DNA from 4 places in the Streptomyces sp. NPDC042371 genome. Region 1 is predicted to be linked to each of the others. Evidence: riboswitches for the same ligand, from Rfam matches in the RefSeq annotation. Region 1 holds a riboswitch; each other region holds the start of a gene.

Region 1 (3,199 bases):
CCAGTACGAGGGTGAGGGCCACCAGGCCCACGAGAAGTGCCGCGCCCGCCGTGATGAAGGGGCGCGAGATGCGGGCCTCGGGCACCAGGACGCGCAGGGTGCCGTCGTAGCCGCGGCCCGCGAGCCCGGCCTGCAGACGGCTCGCCCGGTCGAAGGCGCGCACGAACGCGGTGGCGCCGAGACCTGCGAGGGAGCGCCAGGTGGCGGCGCGGGTGGTGTGCCCGAGCCGGGCGGCCTGCGCCTGCCGGATGCGGCTCATGGAGTCCAGGAGCAGGAAACTCATCCGGTAGGTGACGAGTGCGACGTCCACGACCGGTGCGGGCACGCCCGCTTTCACCAGGCGGGGCAGCAGGTCCGACATCGGTGTGGTGAAGGCGAAAAGCAGCACGCCGAGCGAGGCGGCGGAGGTCCGCAGGAGCAGCCCGCCCGCACGCGCCGGACCGCCCTCCGCGAAGGTCACGAACCCTTCGGGGCCGCCGACTTGGACGAGCAGGGTGAGTGCGCCGGTGACACAGAAGCCGAGCGGCACGCGGTAGGCGCGCCACAGCTTGCGGGGCGGCACACCGGCGGGGCCGAGCAGCAGGACGACTGCGGCGGCCAGGACCAGGACGGCGCCCGGCCAGGGCGGCAGCGAGATGGCGAGGATCGTGAGGCCGAGCCCGAGCACGGCCTTGTCCACGGGGTGCCGGCGGCGCCAGCGACTGCTGTGCGCCGCCGCATCGAGGGGCAGCACGCCGGGTCAGACCTGCTCGGTCTCGGCCCGGGCACCGTCCGCGCCGACCGGCGCGTCCGGCCCGGCAGCCCGCTCCGCACGCGCCTGTTCCGCACGCGCCTGTTCCGCGCCTTGCTTGCGGCCCTTGCGCAGCCCGAAGTAGTAGGCGAGGACGCCCGCGCCGAGGGCGGCCTGCAGGGCGAAGAGCGCCGACTCGACCTCCCCGGACGGGGGTTCGTACAGCGGCGAGAACCACGGCTCGTAGTCCGGCTTGATCTCGGTGATCGCCGTCTCGGCCTGGGCATCGGCCCCGGCGAACGGCTCCTCCTCGTCGTCGCCGAGTCCCAGCGCGATCGGCAGCACGGCGAGCGCGGCCACGATGAGGAGCAGCAGGGTGTTGATCTTCGCGTTGCGGCTCATCAGGCACTGGCCCCCGTCTGCGTCTCGGTCGACTTTGTCGGCTCGGCCGACTTGCTCGGTTCGGTCGGCTTGGTCGTCACGTCCGTCTGCTTGCGCTGCAGCAGCACGCCGAGGCGCGTGAGTTCGCCCTTGCTCGACTGCACGAGGAGCCGCATCACCAGGACGGTGAGGAGTCCTTCGCTGACCGCAAGCGGAATCTGCGTGACGGCGAAGATGCCGCCGAACTTGCCCAGGGCGCCGAGGAAGCCGCTGCTGGGGTCGGGGAACGCCAGGGCCAGCTGGACGCTGGTGACGCAGTACGTGGACAGGTCGGCGACGAACGCGCCGAAGAACACGGCGACCATGAGCGGCACGTCGTACCGCTTGAGGAGCCGGTAGACCGCGTATCCCGCCCAGGGCCCGACGATCGCCATGGAGAACACGTTGGCGCCCAGGGTGGTGAGCCCGCCGTGGGCGAGCAGCAGCGCCTGGAAGAGCAGGGTGATGGTGCCGAGCACCGTCATGATCGGTGGCCGGAACAGGATCGCCCCGAGTCCGGTCCCCGTCGGGTGCGAGCAACTGCCCGTCACAGAAGGGATCTTCAGGGCGGAAAGGACGAACGTGAAGGCTCCGGAGGCGCCGAGGAGCAGGGTGCTCTCCGGGTGTTCCTTGACTTCACGGGTCAGGGAGCGGACTCCGTGTACGACGAACGGCGCGGACGCTACGCCCCAGGCGATCGCGTGCGCCGGTGGGAGGAAACCCTCGGCTATGTGCATGGCTCGGCAGACCCTCTCCAGCACCTCGTGGATGGACAACGCGCCTTGGCCGGTCTCCTGGCTGACGGGTCGTACCGACCGGACTCCGCCTTCCCGGGCACGTGAGTACCCAGTGGCTGCCGCGAGGGCTGGAGCCGGACTTCCCGATCACAGTGGCGAGGGCCGCACCGGCATCACACCGGATTTCCCGTTCACCAAGGCGTGGCGACATTAGTGCGCAACGGACGTGCTGACAACTTGCGGGCTCGTTGCGCCGGTGGCACGCGCGAGCGCGCATACACCACGTGCGCCCCTGTTCAGAGGCTGTGCACCGAGTTGGCAGGTGGCGTGGAGCGGACGCGGCAGGGGGGCGCACAGGGGACGCAGAAGTGGGTCTGGAGCCGTCAGCTCCGGGCGTCCGGCGGCGGGGGCGGCTTCGGCGCTCCGCGCGGGGGTGCGATCTTCGCGTACGCGACGGGGGATCCGGCGGCGGCCGGGACCTTCTCCGCGGCGCGGTCCGGGTTCGGCGGCAGCAGTACGTCACGGCGGGCACCCGGGTCCCAGCCGGTCTCCACGACGCGCTTCTGCACGACGATCGCGCCGAAGAGGACGGCCACGCCGATCAGCAGCATCAGGACGAACCCGCCAGTCTCCTCCGTCTTGGCCGCATAACCGACGAGTGTGCCGAACCAGCCGAAGTCGGCGCCCCCGAAGGTGGTGTTCTCCTCCCCGAAGGCGCCGAGGACCTTCAGGAGCAGCGCGGGCAGGAAGGTGATGATGACGCCGTTGACGAAGGCGCCGAGGGCCGCGCCGCGGCGGCCGCCGGTCACGTTGCCGTAGCCCCCGGCCGCGCGCCGGTGAAGAAGTGCGGGACCAGACCGGGCAGGACGAGGGCGAGTCCGAAGGCCGGGTGGAAGATCCAGGCGAGCAGGCAGAGGCTGACGAGGCCGCCGACGAAGCTGGAGATGAAGCCGATGGGGACGGCGTTCTGTGCGTAGGGGAAGACGATGGGCGCGTCGAGGGAGGGGACCGCGCCGGGCCCCAGTTTCCTGGCGATGCCCTGGAAGGCCGGGACGAGTTCGCCGAGGATCGTGCGGACGCCGAAGAGGATCACGGCGACGGCGATGCCGAACTGGAGGCCCTGCATGTTCGCGCCAGTCGGCCGCGGGCGCGTCGAAGGGCACGGCTGCCACGGGGAGGATCTCGTTCAGCGCTGCCATGTCCATGATTCTCTCCGACGCGCGCGGCCCGGCACGTCCGCAGCGCCGTTCGGGGCGGAGCCACGCTGGGGCGCCCCCGGAAAGAGTGACCTGGCGAGGGTGGATGGCCCAGG
Region 2 (3,199 bases), on a different contig from region 1:
TCTCCTGACCTGGCTGGTGGGCCTGCCCTCCAGCTCCTCCCACGCACTCTTCGGCGGCCTCATCGGCGCCGCGGTCATGTCGATGGGCTGGTCGTCGATCAACGGCGGCACCGTCGTCACCAAGATCCTGATCCCGGCCGTCGCGGCCCCGCTCGTGGCGGGCATCGCCGCGACGCTGGCCACGCGCCTGACGTACCGCATCGGCCGCAACACGGACCAGAAGTCCACCGCCAAGGGCTACCGCGCGGGTCAGATCGCCTCCGCCGGTCTCGTCTCGCTGGCCCACGGCACGAACGACGCGCAGAAGACCATGGGCATCATCACGCTCGCCCTCATCACGGGCGGCGTCCTGAACCCCGGTGCCAACCCCCCGATGTGGGTCATCGTGTCGGCCGGTATCGCCATCGCGCTCGGCACCTACCTCGGCGGCTGGCGCATCATCCGCACGATGGGCAAGGGCCTGACCGACCTCGCGCCGCAGCAGGGCTTCGCCGCCCAGACCAGCGCCGCGACGGCGATCCTCGCCTCCTCGCACATCGGCTTCTCGCTCTCCACCACCCAGGTCTGCTCCGGCGCCGTGATGGGCGCGGGCCTCGGCCGCAAGGGCGGCGTCGTCCGCTGGTCGACCGCGACCCGGATGTTCGTCGCGTGGGGCCTGACCCTGCCGGCCGCCGGTCTGGTCGGCGCGGGCGCCGAGTTCCTCACCAAGCAGGGCCCCTGGGGCATCGCGGTCACCGCCGCGCTGCTCGTCGGCGGCTCGGCCGTGATCTGGGTGCTCTCGCGGCGCAACGCCGTCGACCACACCAACGTCACCGACGACGAGATCCGCGCGGCCGACGACACCACGGGCGCCGAGCCCGCGGGCGTCGTGACCACCGCGATCGCCGCCGTCACGCCGCCCCCCACGGGCACCCTGGCCGCCTCGACCGTCGCGGACGAGTCCGTCAAGGCCGGAGTCACGGCCCCGACCACGACCACGACCGGCGCCATGGCGGACCCCGCCCGGCCCGCGACGGTGTAAGGACAGATCAGCATGAGCATCGACTGGGCAGCTCTCGGCTCCGTCTTCGGAGTCAGCCTCGCGGTGACGGTGGCCCTGGTGGGCCTGTTCACGCTCGGCATCGTCGGCCTCTCCCAGCAGGACAAGGCGGCCGCCTCCACGGGCGGCCAGGCGACCATGGCGCGCACCGGCGCGTACGCCTGCTTCGCGCTGTGCGCGGCGGCCGTGGCGTACGGGATCTATCTGATCGTCGCCTGACGGCAGCGTTCCCGGGTGGGGCGCGGAGCGTATGGAACGCTCCGCGCCCCACCCGTGTGTGAGGACCCCCGTGTGGGCCCCAACACACTCTCCCGCCGCAGGTCAACGGCGAGTTGACGGGCGTTCGGGGACCGTGGTGGACTGCCGGGGCCAACTACGGCGGCAGAAGAGGAAGCCGGTGCGAATCCGGCGCGGTCCCGCCACTGTCACCGGGGAGAACCCTCCCCGTGAGCCAGGAACTCTCGCCACCGATCACGTCGAACCAGGGCGCGGACACCCTGAGTGAGGACATATCGCCATGCGCGGCCGCCCGGTGCCGGTTCCCTCCCTGAGTACGAGTCCTCTCCTCAGCACGACGGCGGGCTGAGCCCATGAGTGCCGATCGCGACTTCGCGTACGGCGCCGCCACCGGATTCCTCGGTGACCTGCTGCTCGGCGATCCCCGCCGGGGCCACCCGGTCGCCGCGTTCGGGCGGGCGGCGGGCGCCGTCGAGCGGGTGCTGTGGCGGGACCACCGCGGGTGGGGCGCGCTGCACATCCTGGTCTGCGCCGGGGGCGCGGCGGGTGCCGCCGCGCTCGCCGCTTCTCTCGTACGCCGCTCCCCCGCCACATCCGTCGCGCTGACCGCCGCCGCGACCTGGGCCGTGCTCGGCGGGACCTCGCTCGGGCGCGAGGCGCGGGCCGTCGGCGGGGCGCTGGAGGCCGGTGACATCGAGGTCGCCAGGGAGCGGCTGCCCCATCTGTGCGGGCGGGACCCGCAGGCGCTGGACGCCGACGGAATCGCGCGGGCCGTCGTGGAGTCCGTCGCGGAGAACACCTCCGACGCCGTGGTGGGAGCGCTCGTGTGGGGCGCCGTCGGCGGGGTGCCGGGACTCGTCGCCTTCCGTGCCGTGAACACCCTCGACGCGATGGTCGGGCACAAGTCCGCGCGCTACCGGCGCTACGGATGGGCCTCGGCGCGGCTCGACGACGTCTTCGGCTGGCCCGGGGCGCGGCTCACCGCCGCGCTGGCCGTGCTCGCGGGGGACTCGCCCTCGGGGGCGGTGCGGGCATGGCGTTCCGATGCCGCGAAACACCCGAGCCCCAACGCGGGGCCCGTCGAAGCCGCCTTCGCGGGGGCTTTGGGCGTACGCCTCGGGGGGACCCTCTCGTACGCGGGACGGGTCGAGCACCGGCCCGTGCTCAACGCGGACGGGCACGACGTGCGCGTGGCGGACATCGAGCGGGCGGTGAAGCTCTCCCGGCGCGTGGGCCTGCTGGCCCTCGGCGTCGCGGCCGCCGCCCGGCTGACGTCCGGCAGGTCCAGCAGATCCAGTAAGTCAGGGAGAGCCTCGTGAGCGGTGGACTGCTCGTCGCCGGAACCACCTCCGACGCCGGGAAGAGCGTCGTCACCGCGGGCATCTGCCGGTGGCTGACCCGCAAGGGCGTCTCCGTCGCGCCCTTCAAGGCGCAGAACATGTCCCTCAACTCCTTCGTCACCCGCGAAGGCGCCGAGATCGGGCGGGCGCAGGCCATGCAGGCACAGGCCGCCCGCGTCGAGCCGACCGCGCTGATGAACCCCGTACTGCTCAAGCCGGGCGGCGACCGCTCCAGTCAGGTCGTCCTGATGGGCAAGCCGGTCGGCGAGATGAGCGCGCGCGGCTACCACGGAGGGCGCCAGGCGGCGCTGCTCGACACCGTCGTGGGCTGCCTGGAGGAGCTCCGGTCCACCTACGACGCCGTGATCTGCGAGGGCGCGGGCAGCCCCGCCGAGATCAACCTGCGGCGCACCGACATCGTGAACATGGGCATAGCGCGCGCCGCCCGCTTCCCCGTCCTGGTGGTCGGGGACATCGACCGGGGCGGTGTGTTCGCGTCGTTCTTCGGGACGACGGCGCTGCTCGGTGCCGAGGACCAGGAGCTGGTCGCCGGGTACCTGGTGAACAAGTTCCGGGGCGACGT
Region 3 (3,199 bases), on a different contig from region 1:
TGGGTCATGCCGGTACTCCTTCGTTGCGCCGCCTCAGCAGCCACAGGAAGAACGGGCCGCCGGTGAGCGCGGTGAGCACGCCGACGGGGATGTCCTGCGGCGCGGCGACGGTGCGTGCGGCGAGGTCGGCGGCGACCAGGAAGACCGCGCCCATCAGCGCGACGACCGGGAGCAGTGCGCGGTGCGCGGCGCCGACCAGCATGCGGGCGGCGTGCGGCACCATCAGGCCGACGAATCCGATGGCTCCGCTGTAGGCGACCAGGGCGCCGGTGAGGAGCGAGGCGAGGACGAAGACTCCGGCACGGAACCGGGTGGCGTCCAGGCCGAGGACGGTGGCGCCCTCCTCACCGGCGAGGAGCAGGTCGAGGGGGCGGGCCATCGACATCAGGAGGGCCGTGCCGAGGATGAGGGTGACGCAGGGCAGGGCGAGCATGTCCCAGCGGGCGTTGCCGAGGCCGCCGAGCGTCCAGTACAGGACCTCCTTGAGGTGGTCCGCGCTGTCGGCGGTGACCAGGATGAGGCTGGTCAGCGCGGTCAGGATGTACGAGACGGCGACGCCCGCGAGGATCAGCCTGCCGGTGGCGAAGCCGCCGCCTCCGCTGCGGGCCAGGGCGTAGACGAGGACCAGTGAGATCAGGGCGCCCGCGAAGGAGGCGGCCGGGATGGTGACGCTGGTCGACAGGGCGGCGCCGAGGCCGAAGGCGGAGCCGAGCACGATCGCGCCGACCGCGCCGACGGAGGCGCCCGAGGAGACGCCGAGCAGGAACGGGTCGGCGAGGGGGTTGCGGACGAGGGCCTGGAGGACGGTGCCGATGACGGCGAGTCCTGCTCCGACGGTGGCTCCGAGGATGATCCTCGGGAGCCGCACGTCAAGGACGATGGTGCGGAACGGCGAAGGCTCCGCGCGGCCCGTGAGGATCTCCAGGACGTCGGCGGTGGGGATGCGGACGGAACCGAGGGCCAGCCCGGCGAGCGTCACGGCGGCGAGGGCGACGGCGAGCACCGTCAGGACGACCAGGCGCCGCCCCCCTGAGCTCCGCCGATCGCCCTTCGGGCTCGTCAAACGCCGGACGGGCTGGGAACCCTGCCCCGCGGGGCTGCTCTCCCGCAGCTGGGTGCGCTGGCCGCTCACAGCTGCGCCGCCAGCTTCCTCACCGCCTCGGGTGCTCGTACTCCCGTGACCATGTCCGACAGCGGCAGCACCGCGAAGCTCTTGTTCTTGACGGCGGGGACGTCCTGGAGGACCGGATCGTCGAGGAGGCGCTTCTTCTTCTGGGCGACGGTCGTGGCGCCGTAGTCGAGGATCAGGATGGTCTCGGGCCTGTTCTTCACGACGGACTCCCAGGACGCGTCGCTGAAGGACTTGTCCACGTCGGCGAAGACGTTGCGGCCGCCCGCCCGCTTGATGATGTCGTTGCCGATGCCGCGGCCGCCCGCCGTGAACGCGGTCTTGTCGCCGCTGTCGTAGACGAAGACGGAGCGGGACTTCTTGCCCTTCGACTTCTCTGCGGTGGCGGCGAGTTCGCGCTGAGCGCCGCTCACCCACTTGTCCGCGCGGGCCCGCACCCCGAAGGTGGAGCCGACCTCGCGGATCTCGCGGTAGACGTCGTCCATGGAGACGGGCCGCTTCGCGCAGCCCTCGACGTTGAGGCGGCTTTCGATGCCGGACTTGGCGAGCGCGGAGCGGCTGCGGCCGTCGCTCGCGAGGAAGGCGCTCGCGTATCCGCCGTACACGTAGTCGGGGTTGGCGGCGAGCAGCTTCTCGTAGGAGGGGTACTCCTTGGCGAGGACCGGGATGGAGTCGTACGCCTTCTCATACTGCGGCAGGACCTTGTCGTCGAGGTAGGCCGTGCCCGCGAGGTGGTCCTTGAGGCCGAGTTCCAGCATGACTTCGGTGGCGTGCTGGTTCATGGTGACGGCGCGCTTCGGGGGTGCGTCGTACGTCGTCTTCACACCGCAGTTGGTGACGGTGTACGGGAATCCGGCGGTCTTGGCCGCGGGCTTGGTGTCACCGCCCGCGTCGCCCGAGTCCGACGAGGAGCACGCGGCGAGCGGGACGAGCAGGGCCGCGGCGGCCAGGGCGCGTATGCCGGTGTGGCGGGACATGGCTGAACTGCCTCCTCCAGGGGATTTCCGCGTCCCCTGCGTTGCGTGGAGGAGGACGGCAGGTCAGTTCCTGACTCCCCCGCCCCGGCTTCGGAGTGGGGTCACAGTGGCGGGACCGTGCCGGTTTCGCACCGGCTTCCTGGCTCCTGCCGCCCTCTTGAGTAAAGCTCAGTATGCCTCGACGACCTTTACTTCTTCTTCGGTGACCTCGCCGTCCACGATCCGGTACGAGCGGAACTGGAAGGGGCCCGCGTCGTCGGTGTCCGCCGTGGAGACCAGGACGTAGTGCGCGCCGGGCTCGTTGGCGTAGGTGATGTCGGTGCGCGAGGGGTACGCCTCGGTGGCGGTGTGCGAGTGGTAGACGATCACCGGCTCCTCGTCGCGGTCGTCCATCTCGCGGTAGAGCTTGAGCAGGTCACCCGAGTCGAACTCGTAGAACGTGGGCGAGCGGGCGGCGTTCAGCATCGGGATGAACCGCTCGGGACGTCCGGTGCCCTCCGGGCCCGCGACCACGCCGCACGCCTCGTCGGGGTGGTCCTGGCGCGCGTGCGCGACGATCTGGTCGTGGAGGGCCTGGGTGATGGTCAGCATGGCAGCCAGGATAAGCAGAGGGGCCCGCGCGTACCGAAGTGTGGTACGCGCGGGCCCGAATGCTGGACGGTGGCCTTGGGGAGCCTCAGTCCTTGGAGAGGGAGTCTTCCGAGGAGACCCCGCCGGAGGCGCCGATCTTGCGCTTGTTGAAGGCCGCGGCCTCCGGGTTGCGGCTCTTGAGGATCAGGTAGGAGACCGTCAGGATCGCGGCCCAGACCGGAGCGGCGTACAGCGAGATCCGCGCGTCCTTGTCGATGCCCATCATCACGATGACCATGCCGATGAAGAGCAGGGCGAACCAGCTGGTGTACGGGGCGCCCGGGGCCCGGAAGGTGGACTGCGGCAGCTCACCGCGGTCGGCCTTGCGGCGGTAGCGGATCTGGCAGGCCAGGATCATGATCCAGGCCCACATGCCGGAGATGGTCGCGAAGGAGACGACGTAGTTGAACGCCTCGCCCGGCCACTGGTAGTTGATCCAGACGCCGACCAGCATGAACGCGGC
Region 4 (3,199 bases), on a different contig from region 1:
TTGCCGATGGCGACGACCGAGCCTTCGAGGCGGTCGCGCCAGAGTTCGAGGGCGGCGGCGCTGCGGGTGGTGCCGAGCTGGGCCGCGAGGTCGGGCACGGACGGGTCGGCGAGGGTGCAGATCACCTCGTTGTCGGCGGGCAGCCGCTTGCGCGTGACACCGCTCGCGACCATGTTCGCGTCGCAGAGGATCGGCGCGCCGTCGCGCAGCGCCTTGCGGGCGTCGGCGATCACGCGCGGGCTGTAGGAGAGGTCGCGCACGAGGTCGACCATCCCGCAGGCGTGGATCATCCGGACCGCGACCTGGCTGACGTCGGCGGGCAGGCCTTGGAGGTCCGCCTCCGCGCGGATGGTGGCAAAGGACTCGCGGTAGATCGCCGCGCCGTCCTTCTCGTAGTCGAACACTGTGCTCTCGCTCATCTCGTGGCCGTTGGTTTCGTGGTGGTACGTGCCGTGGTGACCTGCTCGGTCAATGTGCCGCCCGTCAGAGGCGTCCGGTCCTCGCCGGGGACGCGCACCGTCACCTCGTACTGCCCGTCGCCGGTGGCGAGGACGTCGACCCAGTCGCCCCACGGGTGCCCGCAGCGGCGTTCGCAGCCGGACCAGTGGACGGGCAGGCCGCCGAGGCCGGGGACGGCGTCGGCGCGTACGTCGGAGAGGGACTTGGCGCAGCCGGGGCGTCCGGTGCAGGCGCCGACGCCCAGCCAGGGCGATGCGGCGTCGGTGATGTGCCCGGCGTCGGCGAGCACGGCGAGGCGCTCGCGGGCCGCGGATTCGTCGGCGAAGCCGGGGACGACGAAGCCGCGCCAGGGCGTGACGCGCAGTTCGTCGGCGGGCAGCGGCAGGAGGGCCCGCCACTCGGCGGCGGTGACGCGGCCGAGGGGGGCGCTCACGACGACGGCGTCGCCGATCGCCCCGGGTGCCTGCGGGGCGCTTCGGGAGACGGTCCAGGGCTCGGCGCGCACGGCGTCGATGCCCGCGCGCTCCAGTGCTCCTGCGAGGTCCACGCGCTGCTCGCGGGGCAGCTCCCCCACCCGCCAGGCGCCGTTGCCCGCGGCGGTCGCGGCGGCGTGGAAGGCGCCCGCGGCGGTGAGCGCGGCGCGGGGGGCGTCGACTCCGGCGACCCGGAACGCCAGGCCGCCGACGCGGACGACCGCCGTCCCGCCCGATTCTGCGATCAAGGTCACATCGCCGCCGAGGCCGACGACGTCCCCGCGCCCGTCGTCCAGGGCGAAGAGGAAGCGGCCCGAGAGCTCAGCGGTCCAGTCCTCGGAACACAGGAGTCCGTCCAGCTCACGGGCCCACAACTGCACGTCACCACGGCCGATTCGGTCGATGCCCGCGAGCGGTGACGCCACCACGTTGCGGATGCGCTCGTGCCGCTCGGAGGGGAGCAGGCCCGCTGTCGAGAGCAGCGCGGAGAGTTCGCCGCCGCTGGTCTCGCCGAGGCCCCGCAGCTCGATGTTGCCGCGCGAGGTGATGCTGAGGCAGCCGTCCGCAAGACGCTCCGCCGCGGTGACCAGCGCCTCGGCCTGACGTGTCGTCAAAAGACCTGCGGGCAGCCGGAGTCGGGCGAGGAAGCCGTCGTCGGCGCGGTGCAGGCGGAGGGCTCCGGGGCAGGCGTCACCCCGGTCGCGTATGGGGGATTCGCCCTGGTCTGGGGAGGGTGCTGGGGTGGGCGGCATGGCGGCGAGCATACCCACGCGGATCCGGCGGGTCGCCTCCCGAGACGGACCGTTCTGGCAGGTGGCCGCCCCGCCGACCGCGGGCAGGACTTACTATGCAGGCGGCGGGCCGCCAGGTCCGTCGACGCCAGCGACGGCGTGGGTCCACCAGGACCCGAAGGAGGAAGCCCGGTGCGAATCCGGCGCGGTCCCGCCACTGTGAGCCCCACCCGAGTGGGGCGAGCCAGGAACTCCTGCCGTCCATACGACCACCCGGGGCGCGGACACCCCGAGGAAGGCCTGCGCCCGCATGCTTCTGCTGTTGTCGACCTCCGACACCGACCTGCTCAGCGCCCGCGCGGCGGGGGGTCCGGTCGACTACCGGTTCGCCAATCCCTCCCGTCTTGACCTCGAAGGACTGCCCGCGCTGCTGGACGGCGTGGACCTCGTCGTCGTACGCCTCCTCGGCGGCGTCCGTGCCTGGCAGGACGGCCTGGACCAGCTCATCGCCACCGGTCTCCCGGTGGTCGTGCTCACCGGTGAACAGGCACCCGACGCCCAGCTCATGGCCTCCTCGACCGTGCCGGTCGGCATCGCCGCCGAGGCGCACGCCTACCTGGCGCACGGCGGCCCCGCGAACCTGGAGCAGCTGGCCCGCTTCCTCTCCGACACCGTGCTGCTCACCGGCCACGGCTTCGAGCCGCCCGCGCCCGCCCCGTCGTGGGGCCCGCTGGAGCGCACGGCCCGCGCCGTGGAGGGCCCGACCGTGGCGGTGCTCTACTACCGCGCCCACCACATGAGCGGCAACACCGCGTTCGTGGACGCGCTGTGCGGCGCGATCGAGGACGCGGGCGCCCGGGCGCTGCCGCTGTACGTGGCCTCGCTGCGTGCCCCCGAGCCCGAGCTGATCGACGCGCTGCGGGCCGCCGACACCATCGTGACGACGGTCCTCGCGGCCGGTGGCACCAAGCCCGCCGAGGCCTCCGCGGGCGGCGACGACGAGTCGTGGGACGCGGGCGCGCTGACCGGACTGGACGTGCCGATCCTGCAGGCGCTCTGCCTGACCGGGTCGCGTTCGGCCTGGCAGGAGAACGACGAGGGCGTCTCGCCGCTCGACGCCGCGAGCCAGATCGCGGTGCCTGAGTTCGACGGCCGCCTGATCACGGTCCCCTTCTCCTTCAAGGAGATCGACGAGGACGGTCTGCCCGCGTACGTCGCCGACGCCGAGCGCGCGGCCCGCGTCGCCGGTATCGCCGTGCGCCACGCGCGCCTCAAGCACATCCCGGCCGCCGACAAGCGCATCGCCCTGGTGCTGTCCGCGTACCCGACGAAGCACTCCCGCATCGGCAACGCGGTCGGCCTGGACACTCCGGCATCCGCCGTCGAGCTGCTTCGCCGGCTCCGTGCCGAGGGGTACGACTTCGGCCCCGAGGCCGACATCCCCGGCCTGGTCTCCGGCGACGGCGACGAGCTGATCCGCGCGCTCATCGACGCGGGCGGCCACGACCAGGACTGGCTCACCGAGGAGCAGCTCGC

What was found. Region 1 has a riboswitch for cobalamin ahead of AC068B_RS27695 (energy-coupling factor ABC transporter permease). Riboswitches for the same ligand answer to the same signal wherever they lie in the genome.
Region 2: another riboswitch for cobalamin. It lies ahead of AC068B_RS36495 (cobalamin biosynthesis protein); the one in region 1 lies ahead of AC068B_RS27695 (energy-coupling factor ABC transporter permease).
Region 3: another riboswitch for cobalamin. It lies ahead of AC068B_RS05120 (ABC transporter substrate-binding protein); the one in region 1 lies ahead of AC068B_RS27695 (energy-coupling factor ABC transporter permease).
Region 4: another riboswitch for cobalamin. It lies ahead of cobN (cobaltochelatase subunit CobN); the one in region 1 lies ahead of AC068B_RS27695 (energy-coupling factor ABC transporter permease).

What each region holds. Positions count from the first base shown of each region.
Region 1 covers NZ_JBWKAP010000009.1:213,860-217,058, reverse strand. Annotated here, with positions in the region: gene cbiQ (cobalt ECF transporter T component CbiQ) at 1-733, opposite strand, end outside; gene AC068B_RS27700 (energy-coupling factor ABC transporter substrate-binding protein) at 740-1,132, opposite strand; gene AC068B_RS27695 (energy-coupling factor ABC transporter permease) at 1,132-1,887, opposite strand; cobalamin riboswitch at 1,918-2,101, opposite strand; partial or broken gene AC068B_RS27690 (PTS transporter subunit IIC) at 2,271-3,013, opposite strand.
Region 2 covers NZ_JBWKAP010000018.1:15,179-18,377, forward strand. Annotated here, with positions in the region: gene AC068B_RS36485 (inorganic phosphate transporter) at 1-1,021, shown strand, start outside; gene AC068B_RS36490 (hypothetical protein) at 1,034-1,258, shown strand; cobalamin riboswitch at 1,379-1,519, shown strand; gene AC068B_RS36495 (cobalamin biosynthesis protein) at 1,630-2,595, shown strand; gene AC068B_RS36500 (cobyric acid synthase) at 2,592-3,199, shown strand, end outside.
Region 3 covers NZ_JBWKAP010000001.1:1,156,364-1,159,562, forward strand. Annotated here, with positions in the region: gene AC068B_RS05110 (ABC transporter ATP-binding protein) at 1-8, opposite strand, end outside; gene AC068B_RS05115 (FecCD family ABC transporter permease) at 5-1,063, opposite strand; gene AC068B_RS05120 (ABC transporter substrate-binding protein) at 1,129-2,106, opposite strand; cobalamin riboswitch at 2,151-2,271, opposite strand; gene AC068B_RS05125 (M67 family metallopeptidase) at 2,275-2,697, opposite strand; gene AC068B_RS05130 (amino acid permease) at 2,783-3,199, opposite strand, start outside.
Region 4 covers NZ_JBWKAP010000003.1:227,032-230,230, reverse strand. Annotated here, with positions in the region: gene AC068B_RS10660 (precorrin-8X methylmutase) at 1-404, opposite strand, end outside; gene AC068B_RS10655 (cobalamin biosynthesis protein CobG) at 416-1,684, opposite strand; cobalamin riboswitch at 1,805-1,936, shown strand; gene cobN (cobaltochelatase subunit CobN) at 1,974-3,199, shown strand, end outside.